Flectobacillus major DSM 103: one gene and its partner. The main gene of each other region encodes a partner of the protein of the gene in region 2 in a complex. Links are inferred from orthologs where the notes say so. Each region holds a gene or a part of one and is shown on either strand. Other genes may lie near its edges. The genes, in order: pheS and pheT.

Region 1 (3,088 bases), 2.8 Mb from region 2 along the record:
TAATGAGATATTTAAACCCACTTTTTCTTTTTTGTGTGAATAAATAATACCACCTACTAAAGCCCCTACAAAAAGTACCAAAAATACAACTACACCCGAGCCATAAGGTAAGCCCAAGCCATTAACAAAGCCTAATTCAAAGCTAAAGGCAATTGATGGAATACCCGGAATAATACCTGAGTTGATAACACCCAATATTACCAAACCTATCAACAAGGCCGCAAAACCACCCACATAAGTAGGTTTTGGATATTTTTTGAAATAATATAATAAAGCCAAAGCTGGCACAGTTACCAAGTTCAATAAGTGAACGCCAATTGATAAACCTACAAAATAAGCAATCAAAATCAACCAACGGTTGGCTGTGGCTTCGTCTTCGATAATTTCCCACTTAAAAGCAGCCCATACTACCAATGCCGTAAAAAATGAAGACATAGCATATACTTCTGCTTCGACAGCCGAAAACCAAAATGTATCGGTAAAAGCATAAGCAAGAGAACCAATCACACCAGCACCTAACAGCGTAATAGCTTCGCCAAAAGTAAGTTCATCAAATTTCTTATTTAATACTTTCCGACCAATCAGGACAATTGTCCAGTGCATAAATAAAATTGTTAGAGCACTCGAAACAACAGACATCATGTTGACCCAATAGGCTACTTGTGTATTGTCTGAACCAGCCAACATCGAAAACAAACGTCCTAGCAACAAGAAAAGGGGGGCACCTGGAGGGTGAGGTACTTGAAGTTTATAAGCACAAGCTATAAACTCGCCACAATCCCAGAAAGAGGCGGTTCGTTCGACAGTAGCGGAAAAGATAATTAATGAAATGACAAAAACGACCCAACCTACAAGGTCATTAATTTTTTTAAAGTTGTTCATTGGGGAATACGTTATCTGTTATAGGGTCAATGGTGTTGATAATTTTTATACTACACCTAATAAACGGGATTATACGCTTGTTTAAAAATCAAAAATAGCGAAAACCCTTGGTGAAATTGCCCTTCTATCCGTTAAAATGTGTTAAAAACGATATTTTAATCTGTTTTTCATGTAAATTTCCGAGTTAGAAAAGTAAATTGCTGATTATTCGCAAACATGAAAAGACCTCACAGGCTTATTCCTGCGAGGTCTTTTTTAAGTTATTACTTAAAAAAATATCCCTTAGATTCCTTCAAATTGACGAAGGAAACGAACATCATTTTCGGTAAATAATCTTAAATCTTTGATTTGGTATTTTAGCATCGTAATACGTTCAATACCCATACCAAAGGCAAATCCTGTATATTCTTTTGAATCTATACCGCAATTTTCCAAAACATTAGGGTCTACCATACCCGAACCAGCAATCTCTACCCAGCCCGAATATTTACAAACATTACAGCCTTTTCCTTTACAAATCAAACAAGTAATGTCGATTTCGGCAGAAGGTTCGGTAAAAGGGAAATACGAAGGGCGATAACGCACTTTGGTATCTTTACCAAACATTTCTTTGGCAAAGTGATATAAGGTATCTTTCAGGTCTTTGAAACCTACATTTTTGTCGATATACAAGCCTTCTACCTGATGAAAAAGGCAGTGGGCTCTGGCCGAAATAGCTTCGTTGCGGTATACACGCCCTGGCATAATCGAACGCAAAGGCGGTTTTTTATCTTGCATCAAACGAATCTGTACATTTGAAGTATGAGTTCTCAACAATACATCGTCGGCAACATTTCCGCCTTTTTTCTCGATAAAAAAGGTATCCTGCATTTCTCTTGCTGGGTGATTTTCAGCAAAATTCAAGGCAGTAAAGTTATAAAAATCGGTTTCGATTTCGGGGCCATCCGACACATTGAAGCCCATTTTCTCAAAAATCTCAATGATTCTTGCTCGTACTACGCTCAACGGATGCAATGTTCCATTTTCTTGCGGAATAATAGGCAATGTCAAATCAAACTCAACACTTACTGCACTTTCAGAAGCAGCTTCGACCAATGCCTGAAATTCATTGAATTTATTTTGTGCAAAATCCTTTAAGGTATTCAGCTGCTGTCCTACCTCACGACGTTGCTCGGCTGGAACATTTTTCAAGCCATCAAACAACTCGCCAATAACACTTTTACGACCAACATAAGCAATACGAAAAGCCTCAAGCTGTTCCTTATTGTCGATTTGATAATCAGCTACTTGCTGATGAATTTCTTGAATTTTCTCTTGCATTATTTCTCTATAATTAACCTTACAAAAAGGCCATGTACTTATAATATTTGATATTCTAAACCCCTTTTACTGAAGTTTAAAACTACTCCATCGATTTTGCTAGTATTACCCAAAAATGCCATATTGCACCCTTTGGGTCTGCAAAATTAACAATTTCAGCTAAAGCTGCTAAGCTTTAAAGAGGAGTTTTTTCAATTGAATTCTTAAATAGGAATATATTGGCACATGGATTTACCCAATGTAGGTAAGAGTAGCGAATGCTATTGTTTTTTTACTTTGTCTTCATAGCCTACTTGTAGCTTCAGAGGCGGGTTGTCCGAAAAATCTAAGATAGCATTTAGAATCATTTTGGCTTTGGCAAAAATACCTTTTTTTTGAGTAGAATCGCCTCTTTCTTCTTCACGCAATACCAGCTTTATCCTGAGTTTTTTCTTAGGATTATCCAGCATATTCATAACCTCAACAGGCTGAGGTACGGCCTCATCGTTGGCCAAAAGTTTGTCATTGAACAAAGTCAATACCACCAAACTACCAATTAGTACTTTGGTGTTTATTCTATATTTCAAATAGGTAGTCATATTCTTCATAGTTTCAGAGCAAACATTATATAATATCTTACACTTGTGGGAATATAACAAAAATAATCACTATATCTGAAAAGTTGCTAGCTCTTACCAAATAAAAAGCCGTTTAGTGGAATCTTCACACCAAACGGCTTTTGTTGTTTCTCTACAAAATAGGATTATGACCTTACTCGTACTCTGTTAAAATGTTTATATAACTTCTGTATAGTTTTCTCTACTTCTTTATCCGACTCTATCAATACACTAATATTTTGTACCGCATGGATTACCGTACTGTGGTCACGACCACCAAAATGATACCC
Region 2 (3,426 bases):
TAGTACCATTAATCATAACTTTATGAACTATATTTCCGAATCGCAGTATCTTGAAGCATTAAGTGTAATTAAGCAATATGAAAAACAAAATATTGCACAAATTGCTAGCCCATCGGGCTTATCTACATCACTTAACTGTAACAAACATTTGAAAGACTTTATCGAAAAACACCACATTAATAGCCTAGACGAGCTGTGGGCGTATTACCAAAGTAAACAAATGATGACCTGGGCTGGTTTTGGTAAAAAGCTATTAATTGAGGTAGAAAATACCCTCAAGGAAAAAGGCTACCCTGTTTAGTTGTTTAGTTAGTGGGTGGGTGAGTTGTGAATGAGTGATTGAATCAACTAATTTGATTAAGCATATATCAATCAACAAGTTAACAATGCTTATACATTCGTTATCATTCACTCATCCACTAACTCACAACGCCCCCACAATTTATTTCCGAATCACGGCTCCGATTTCTTTCTCAAAAGCAGCCATCAATCGTTCCATTGTTTTGTCGATTACCTTATCGGTCAATGTTTGTTCGTTATCTTGCAAAATAAAGCTTACCGAATATGATTTTTTCCCTTCGCCCAAGTTTTCGCCTTGGTATACATCAAATACATTGATTTGGCGTAAAAGGTTTTTCTCGTACTGTCTAGCAATTTTCTGAATTTGGTCGAAAGTAACTTCTTTATCTAATACCAACGACAAATCACGACGAACCTCAGGGAATTTTGATAATTCAGCAAATACAACATTTTCTTTGTATTGTTTGAACAAATAATCCCAGTCAAAATCAGCATAGAATACCCCCTGCTTCACTTCGGCGGCCTTCGCTACTTTGGCTTTTACCAAGCCCAAACTAACAGCCTCTTTCTTGTTGATAACATACTGAATACCATACTCAAAAGTAGCAGAACCCTCAATAGGTTTTGTTTGGAAGTCTTTAAATCCAAGTCTATTCAATACCTTATTCACAATATTTGCTAATGTATGAAAAGCCACTTTATTAGCTTTTTCTTGCCAAGTTTCGGCTACAGTATTGCCAGTAAGGTACACTGCCAAATGGCGTTTTTCTACATATTTATCATTGACTTTGTGGTAAGTTTTTCCAAAGTCAAACATCCTCAAGTCTTTCTGGCGACGATTGATATTATAAGCCAAAACCTCTAAACCCGAAAACAACATTGACTGACGCATTACGGCCAAGTCTTCGGAAAGACGATTTAGGATTTCAACATTTTCGCCTGTCAAATCAGCCTTGATTAAATCGGCATAAGCTGGTTTGGTCAACGAGTTGGTAATAATTTCGGAGAAGCCATTCGATGCCAACAAGGTAGCCACTTTGGCCTGTAATTTTTCACGGTCTTTGGCAGGGAAATCCGACAGATAGTCTGTACCCAAATGCTCAGAGAGTTCAATATTGTTGAAGCCATAAATACGCAAAATTTCTTCAATTACATCGGCTTCACGTGTTACATCAACACGATATGGAGGTACGATTGCAGTAAAACCCTCTTCGGTTTCTGCGGTAATCTGAATATCCAACGCTACCAAAATACTTTTGATTAATGCTTTATCCAGCTTTTTACCAATCAACCGGTCAACATTTTTGTACAAAACAGGTACTACAAAATCTTGGATTGGCATTGGATAAAAATCAGTAACCTCCGACGCTATAACTCCACCAGCCATTTCTTGAATCAATAAAGCGGCATATTTCAACGCATACAATTTCAGATTGGGGTCGGTACCACGTTCAAAACGAAACGAAGCATCGGTTTTGAGACCATGACGCTGAGCCGTTTTTCTAACAGAAGTAGGATCAAAATACGCTACTTCCAGATATACCCTTGAAGTAGATTCTTTGATACCTGAGCCTGCACCACCAAACACACCTGCAATACCCATTGGTTCTTCGGCATTACAAACCATTAGGTCGGTTGCGGCGAGGGTTCTTTCTACTTCGTCGAGAGTAGTAAATTTTGTACCTGCTTCAAGCGTTTTTACCACTACTTTTTGTCCCTTAATAGCATGCCAGTCGTAGGCGTGCATAGGCTGCCCCAAGCCATGACAGATATAATTGGTAATGTCTACAATATTGTTGATAGGACGCAAACCAATTGTTATCAACGCTTTTTGCAACCACTCTGGCGAATCTTTTACGGTTACGCCATCGATGGTAACACCACAAAAACGAGGACAAGCTTCGGCATCTTCTACCACCAACTCAATGGGGAAGTTGTTGTTTTCTACCTTAAAAGCCTCTATCGAAGGAACTTGTAGAGGGCGTTGTGTTACAGCCTTAATATCGCGAGCCACCCCCAAATGCGAAGCCGCATCGGCACGATTTGGTGTCAAACCAATTTCGATAAGAAAATCTGCTTCTAAATTAAAATATTGGGTTGCAGGCGTACCATTCGGCAGGTCGGTATCGAGTATCAAAATACCATCGTGCGAATGTCCAATACCGATTTCGTCTTCGGCACAAATCATTCCTTCCGAAAAATGCCCATAAGTCTTTTTTCTATCTATGGTAAAAATGGCCTTTCCTTCTTTGTCGTACAGAGTTGTACCTACAGTAGCCACAATCACTTTTTGTCCAGCATCGACATTGGCAGCACCACACACAATTTGAGCGGGTGTTTCTTGGCCAACATCTACTGTAGTAAGGCTCAACTGTTTTTCTTTCACCATAAATCGCTCGCAGGTAAGCACTTCGCCAACCACAAACCCTTGTAAACCACCAGGGATTGAGTCGTGACGTTCGATACCTTCCACCTCTAACCCTGTGCCAGTAAGGAGGGTATCTAACTCTTCGGGAGATTCATTGATTTCGATGAACTGTTTAAGCCAATTAAGTGATATTTTCATCAGATTGTATTTTTATTATTAGCTATTTGTATTAAAATCCTAGCAGGATATTGTTTTTCAGTCCGCAAAGTTACACGTTTTACGCTTTTAGTCTTTGTTTGAACAAAACAAAAACAACTCTAGGTATTGAAATTACCCCGGCATAGCCTTGTATGCTATATATTACTACATATTTACCTCAATTGGTAGCTGTTCTAAAGAGGTTTTCTGTAGCAGTAAGGTACTGAGATTGGTCTGTTTTCTAAATTTTAACCCACCGCTTCTACATTTTCTTACAAAAAATCTATAAACTTTTTTATCTTGCTATTCAATCTAAAGACATTCAATTAATTACGCCATCATTATGAAGAACTTATCCATTGCAGAAAAAATGAACCTACCATGGGTAGAATCGCCCTTTTTCTATGATTTATTGAAAAAACGTTCACTTTCGCAAGAAAACGAAGCCTTAGTAACCCATTACCATGAAGAAGGATTTATTGTATTGAGAAATGCCGTGAATCATCCGTTAATTGATTCCGTTATTAGTGATTTGCAAGCGGAATTTCCTCAAAACCTTG

Evidence for each region.
Region 1: the proteins of pheT (region 2) and pheS are in contact, whole or in part, in a crystal structure (PDB 6P24), measured with the Escherichia coli proteins. The link is inferred for Flectobacillus major DSM 103 from one-to-one orthologs.

The regions. Positions count from the first base shown.
Region 1 is NZ_KE386491.1:1,447-4,534, reverse strand. What follows is about bases 184-2,938. They hold pheS (phenylalanine--tRNA ligase subunit alpha), read right to left. Parts: upstream 2,203-2,938; coding sequence 1,165-2,202; downstream 184-1,164. Other genes in these bases: FLEMA_RS0101970 (hypothetical protein), read right to left, coding at 2,463-2,789; FLEMA_RS0101980 (glycosyltransferase family 117 protein), read right to left, coding at 184-882. Outside these bases: more of FLEMA_RS0101980, read right to left, coding at 1-183; chromosomal replication initiator protein DnaA, read right to left, coding at 2,945-3,088.
Region 2 is NZ_KE386491.1:2,809,189-2,812,614, forward strand. What follows is about bases 155-3,247. They hold pheT (phenylalanine--tRNA ligase subunit beta), read right to left. Parts: upstream 2,867-3,247; coding sequence 443-2,866; downstream 155-442. Other genes in these bases: FLEMA_RS69410 (hypothetical protein), read left to right, coding at 155-301; FLEMA_RS69415 (phytanoyl-CoA dioxygenase family protein), read left to right, coding at 3,210-3,247. In the rest of the region: more of FLEMA_RS69410, read left to right, coding at 23-154; more of FLEMA_RS69415, read left to right, coding at 3,248-3,426.